Regions from separate parts of the Paenibacillus sp. HGF5 genome, predicted to be linked through region 1. Evidence: riboswitches for the same ligand, from Rfam matches in the RefSeq annotation. Region 1 holds a riboswitch; the other holds the start of a gene.
What was found. A riboswitch is a leader RNA that binds a small molecule or an ion and turns the genes downstream of it on or off. The one in region 1 is predicted to bind cyclic di-AMP.
Positions count from the first base shown of each region.

Region 2: linked by a shared signal. The riboswitch ahead of HMPREF9412_RS16835 (TrkH family potassium uptake protein) and the one ahead of HMPREF9412_RS29380 (C40 family peptidase) in region 1 are both predicted to bind cyclic di-AMP.

Region 1 is NZ_AEXS01000174.1:53,012-56,425, forward strand. Features, by position in the region: gene HMPREF9412_RS29370 (M1 family metallopeptidase) at 1-631, shown strand, start outside; gene HMPREF9412_RS29375 (hypothetical protein) at 643-1,470, shown strand; cyclic di-AMP (ydaO/yuaA leader) riboswitch at 1,816-1,951, shown strand; gene HMPREF9412_RS29380 (C40 family peptidase) at 1,956-2,429, shown strand; gene HMPREF9412_RS29385 (GNAT family N-acetyltransferase) at 2,937-3,414, shown strand, end outside.
Region 2 is NZ_AEXS01000107.1:6,530-9,943, reverse strand. Features, by position in the region: gene HMPREF9412_RS16840 (CPBP family intramembrane glutamic endopeptidase) at 1-969, opposite strand, end outside; cyclic di-AMP (ydaO/yuaA leader) riboswitch at 1,261-1,405, shown strand; gene HMPREF9412_RS16835 (TrkH family potassium uptake protein) at 1,469-2,809, shown strand; gene HMPREF9412_RS16830 (potassium channel family protein) at 2,826-3,414, shown strand, end outside.

The sequences.
Region 1 (3,414 bases):
CTCCCCTGCCCCGCTGAAGATGGAGTCCTGGAAATACAGCTCACACGAGAACTACGCGCTGAATGTTTACACGAGAGGCAAGCTGGTGCTGCAAGGCATTGAACGGCAGGTCGGTCCACAGATGATGGGGAAAATCATGCATACCTATGCCCAGAAATACCGGTTCAAGCACCCAACCACGTCAGATTTTCAGAAAGTCGTCGAGCAAGTAAGCAAAACCTCCTGGCAATCGTATTTTGACCAATATGTATATGGAAGCCAAATGGCCGACGTCGCCATCGATGTGATCAAAACCAAAAATGAAGGCACGTCAGACCATCCGCGGTATGAATCCACGGTCAAGATCACGAGCAAGGACGGAGATATAACCGATGTGCCTATCGTGTTCGCCTTTGAGGACGGCAAAACGGTGGAGCGAACTTGGAGCGGCAAGGACGGTAAAGTTACGTACACCCTGGAGTACAGCACTCCGCTCGCCTGGGCTATGGTTGATCCGAAATACTCCATTGTTCTGGAGAATAGACACATCAATAACTATATGAAGGCAGGAATGGATCCGAAAGTGGTCACACGCTGGAATCTCAGTATTACCAAGCTTGTGGAGACGTTGTTCGGCAGCCTGTCATGGTGAGGGGGGAGCACATGAAAAGTTATGCAGGCCAAGGCTGGATCAGTGTTAAAGACCAATTATACGTCTCCATTCTGCTGTTCTTGTACCGCATGCTGTGGGGATATTGCCTGTACCGGCTTGTAAAATCGGCAGTCGTCCCCCTGCTGATGCGGTATCCGGATTCTGCCCCTAACGAGCTTAGTCGCCTGTTATTCTTCTACGAGGGCGAGATGAGTCTATCGTTAAGCGGCACGGTCCATACCTATGGTTGGCTTCTGGCCGCTCTGCTCCTGATCCGGATGGTATGTACCCCGCTCATTCGGGCAGGCATCTTCTATAACCTCCATCAGGAGGCCAAGGGCGAGCGCGGATTATTCTTCTTCACCGGCATGCAAAAGCTGTGGAAGCCCGTTACGGTATTCTATCTGATCGAACTTGTTCTTACCTTTGTGCCCGGATACTGGATTCTGCCCAAAATCCTTCCTATCCTGCTGAACGGGATCCATGAGCCGGTTCTGCTGCTTCGTGCGCTGCCTCATGCAGCCGGCTGGTTTCTGTACGCCTATCTGATTCGCCTGTTATTGCTCTATATGCAATTCGGCCGTACGGACAATTCCGGCATGATCAGCTCCGTTCTTGCGCTCTTCCGCCGACTGGGCACGGCCGTGCTGTTATCCCTTACCGTTAGCGGATCAGCCTGCGTCATTCTTTTGCTCCTGAGTTCGGCATCGCTCTTCTGGGCCGGATTGATCGGCTTGATTGTTCAGCAAGCCTCCTATTTTCTAAATGGACTTTTCCAAATTTGGGCAATTTCCGCCCAATACCATTTGTGGCGGGATTCTTCCTCGCAGCATGCCTAATCGTTACATTTCGTTACCATCTTATGATGAACAAGCTCGTAAATATGCTGTAATCGGAAGCGACACATTTCTCTCTCGGATTTGATTTTACAAAGAATAGGAGCCCGTTTTTCCTCAATATTACATTTTCCGATGGCCAAATTACAAAAAAACCTGATCCCGCATGACGGGGACAGGTTTTTTTGTATAAAAATGAGCTTTCCTCATTTGCCAAATTGTTAATACTCTGCTAAAATAACGAATATGTTAGTAACAACTTTGTCATCTTTACTGTAACTTTTTGCTGGAACTATGTAATTTCGTTAGCATGTTGGAACGTCAGACGTCTATGAATGGGTTCATCAACATTTTAAGGAGCCGAATTCCCATGATTGGGAAGCGGGGGATCCGTTTTGGGTGAATTGATCTCGCAAGAGAGGGATCATAGGGGACCTTCAACCGAACCCTTAAGCTAACCTCGCAGGCAATGGAAGGAGCTTTTTGTTTTGAAAAAGAAGTTAACGGCCATTTCTCTAGGCCTGGCCCTCGCACTCACATTAGGGACCGGAAGCGCTTTCGCCGATTCCAAATTAAATACTGCAATCAAACCAGCCATTGGTGTCTCTTATAAAACAGGTGGAACCACAACGAATGGTTTTGACTGCTCCGGATTCACCAGCTATATCTACAAGAAACTTGGTCTGAGCCTGCCACGCACGTCTGCAGCTCAATACAAAGTCGGTACGGCCGTAGCCAAGAGCAAGCTGAAAGCTGGCGATCTCGTGTTCTTCAACACATCCGGCAGAGGTGTATCTCATGTGGGTATTTATGTTGGGGGCGGCAAATTCGCTCATTCCTCATCCTCGCGCGGTGTCATCATCAGTCCGCTGAGCCAGAGCTATTACGCCAATCGATACGTAGGTGCTAAGAGAGTCATGAGTCAGTCTACGTACAAGTCTGTAGCTGTGAACTACAATTAATTATTGGAACTTCATTGGTTTATCCTTTACAAGAAGCCCTGGGCGTATGAGATTGTGCCGATCTCATCCAGCGGCTTTTTCTTTTGTCTGCTCTGTGTATACCTTTATAACGTTTGGGACAACGAAAAAGTTCCCACTTTTCGAGAAAAAAAGAAAATTATTATGCGAATTCACTTCGCTTCCTCATGTCGTTGCATCTTCTACCCTTTATATACCCTCCTCTTCCTTCATTAAACACCCTAATGGAAAAATATTGATTTTATTTTCTGAGGACCACTACGAGCAGCGATACGTAGGTGCCAAGCCCATCATGAGCAATGATCAGAATGAAAAGTCGACCGGAGAATCCTCCTAAGCTTCGATGGGTCTTATCCTCATCCTGCCTATACATACCCTTTTGCCCGTCAATGGAGGCCTACTTCTCTCGGACGGGCTTTTTGATGCGGCTAGAATGTTTGAGAAATGGGGTATAATTTAATTTGTAATTACGACAGGGGGACTTTGCCAATGGATGCAGCACCGATTTCATTTCACACGGTGGTCATGCTTGAAGAGCATGCGAAAGAAATATGCGCCTGGACCTATCCTCCTCCCTATAACATTTACGGTTTTCTTCCATGGGAGCAGATGAAAGGGCTTGGGATCGAGTTTGGCGATCCGGACATCCGCCGGGAGCAGTACATTTCGATTTTGGATGAACGGAAGACTCTATGGGGATTTGCACAGCTGTTTCCGATGCATGAGGTTACGCGAATCGGGCTGGGCATGCGGCCTGATTGGTGCGGGCGCGGAATGGGTAAACGGTTTATGCAGACGATTGTCCGGGAAGCGAGGCGGAGGCGGCCTGCCGATGAGATCGACCTGGAGGTAATGACCTGGAATGAACGCGCGATCCGCGCATACGAAAAGGCGGGGTTTCATATCACCGATACGTACGAGCGCCTTACGCCGACGGGAAACGCCCTTTTCCACTGCATGGTGTATG
Region 2 (3,414 bases), on a different contig from region 1:
CATCCCGAGCACGCCGGTTTGCGACATGCCTTCGGATTTGAAAACGGGAATCAGATTGTACGTGTTCAGCATCTGAATGACGAACAGCAGCGCCGATAAGAACAGGCCGCGCTTAAACGAGGTGTAGGCCCTGGTCTTTACGCTGTACACAATCGCAAGAATGCCCAGGATTAGGGTGAACAGGCCGTACCCGGCGAGCGTCAGCAGGGTGGCATCCTGCGTCTGCTTGTTGACATAAGCGGAGTGGGCGGCCGGGACCGAGAAGGAGGGCTCATAAGAGCGCAATTTCCCCTGCTCGAAGGTGAAGCGGTGCTCCAGCCTGGAGTCCCCGATCCTGGATTCAGGGTCCACATATTTGAGACGGGGCTCCCCTTCCTTCGTAACCAGCTCCAGATTCGACAGGTCATAACCCGCCCGCTGAAGCCATGGCTCGGCCAGCGCCTGCTTCTCGGCCAATGTCATGCCGTCCTCAACGACGAGCAGCATCTGCCTCTGAATTTCGCCCTTGTTCAGCTCGATCCGGTCAAAGCTGGAGCGGGCATAATCATACGAGAATCCGACGATGCCGGAATTCTGCATGTGCACGTCCACATTGAGGGCATCGCCTCCAGGCTCGCTGAAGCGAACGCGGTATACGTCATAGGGATATTTGGCTTCATAGGTTTTGTTATATTCCGAAAGTCTCTTCTCCTTCGCCAGATATCCGTAAAGTTCCGATTTGGATTGATATGTAACCAAGGCTTCGTCCGTGTCCGCAGCCGCAAACTGCAGATGCTCCTGAGCAAACCTTGAAGCTGCCTGCCGAGCCTGCTCCTTGGAAATGATATCCGGCGAGGCCATCTCGGTATCGTCCGGATTCGCCCACGGAAATACCTGAAATAATAGGAACAGAATCAGGCCGACTGCGGCAGGCGCGATGAGCTGCTTCAGATTGGGCTTCAGCTTCAAGGGCTCTCTTGCACGATTCATGAAATTCCTCCTCTAAGAAAGTTGATACTCCCACTGGTATTCGATATGCCTGATTAAGAACGCATAGAGTCAATATAACATAGTATGAAAGCCATAAGCAGCTTATCCCAATTATCGGAATATTGAAATAAATCGATGAAAATGAATGAAAGGTTTCGAAAACGTTAGAGAACCCTACGCTTGTATTCTTGAATATGCCCAATTCGCGCTCTTTTAAAGATATTTCGGGCGAAAAACGGCATTGGGTTTACGTACCGGATTGAGTTATAATCACATCATGCTTGAAGGAACCGAATATTCCAGCCGAATTTCGTAATGAAAATGGGGGAACCATGTAATTGGGGTGAATTTCATTATTCCCGGAATAATGAATAGGGCGACCTGTGGAAATGCCCGAATCCGTCAGCTAACCTCGTAGGCTGTTGCACAGGAACCAGACCGAAAGGCACTGCGTTTTCCAGTGTCTTTTTTCGTTGATTTTTTTAAAGAAGGTGTCCGATTGAACGCTAAATTAAACTGGCTTACATTGTCTCCGCCCCAAATTCTCGTGCTTGGTTTTGCGGCCATCATCTTCATCGGGACCGGGCTGTTAATGCTGCCAATCTCGACGACGACGGGCGAACCGCTTGGATTTACTGACGCCTTGTTCACTTCGACCTCGGCAACGTGCGTAACGGGCCTGGTCGTGGTGGATACGGGAACGACATTCAGTTCCTTCGGAGAAGTCGTGATCATGCTGCTGATTCAAATCGGCGGGCTCGGATTCATGACGATGGCTACTTTATTCGCCTTGGTTCTGAAGAGACGCATATCGCTCAAAGACCGTCTAATCCTGCAGGAAGCGATGAATCAGTCCTCGATGGAAGGCATCGTAAGGCTGATACGCAGAGTACTGCTGTACTCGCTCGTCATCGAGGCCTGCGGCGCAGTCCTTTTATCGGTTCGTTGGGCGTTTGAAATGCCGCTGGGCCGGGCGATATATTACGGAGTTTTTCATGCGGTGACGATGTTTAACAACGCCGGCTTCGATTTGTTTGGCGATTTTCGGAGTTTGACCGGGTATGTATACGATCCGGTAGTCAACTTCGTCGTGATGTTCTTAATTGTTTCCGGGGGCATTGGATTTATTGTGCTCTCCGATCTGATCGATTACCGAAAACAGCGGAGGCTCTCCCTGCACTCCAAGGTGGTGCTCACGATGACGGCTGCCTTGCTTGCGGTCGGATTTATCGTCATTCTCATATTTGAATTTACCAACCCGAGAACGCTGGGTTCCCTGAACTGGGGCGGGAAATTCTTTGGCGCGTTATTCCAATCCGTAACGCCGCGTACGGCGGGCGCGAATACTATAGATATTACGGGGCTCAGACAGGCAACGCAATTTTTTATCGTCATCCTGATGTTTATCGGAGCATCTCCAGGGTCAACCGGCGGCGGCATCAAAACCACGACCTTTACCATTATGGTAGGGGCGGTCATTGCGATGATGCGCGGGCGGGAAGACATCGTCATGTTCCGTTATCGCCTGGCCCAGGAGCGGGTGCTGAAGGCACTGACCATTGCCTTGCTGGCCCTGCTGCTCGTTCTAACCGTCTCGATGATTCTGTCGACGACAGAGGAAGGGGACTTCCTGGAGATTCTATTCGAAACGACATCCGCCTTCGGTACGGTAGGTCTCTCCATGGGCTTAACGCCCGATTTGACCGTGTTCGGCAAGATCCTGATCAGCCTTACGATGTTTGCGGGTCGATTGGGGCCTTTGACGCTTGCTTATGCACTAGGGCCGAAAAAGGGTAAAGAATTATATCGTCATCCGGAAGGCAAAATGATAATTGGATAAGGGGTATAGGAGAGACATGAAACCAAAGCAATTTGCAATCATCGGTTTGGGGCGATTTGGCGCCAGTCTGGCGCTGGAGCTGATGGAACAGGGATATGAGGTGCTCGGCATCGACCGGAACGAAGAGGTCGTCGAGGACATGAGCGAGCTGCTGACGCATACGGTGGTGGCGGACGCGACGGATGAGGAAGTGCTTAAATCGCTCGGCATCCGCAACTTCGACTGCGGGATCGTTGCGATCGGGAACGACATTCAGATGAGCATCCTCTCCGCCATCCTGTTGAAAGAGCTGGGTGTCGCGATGGTCGTTGCCAAGGCGATATCGGTGCTGCACGGCCGGGCGCTGGAGAAGCTTGGCGTGGACCGGGTCATCTTTCCCGAGCGGGATATGGGGATCCGGGTAGCGCACCAGCTCGTGACGCCAAACCTGCTTGATTATATCGAATTATCCAAGGATTATCTGATTGTGGAGATGACGGTCACGGACTGCATGGACGGGAAAACGCTGAGCGAGCTTAATACGAGGGTCCGGTACGGCGTCAGCGTGGTGGCGCTGAATAAACAGTCCGGCATTATCGTTGCTCCGACGGCCATGGACGTCGTGA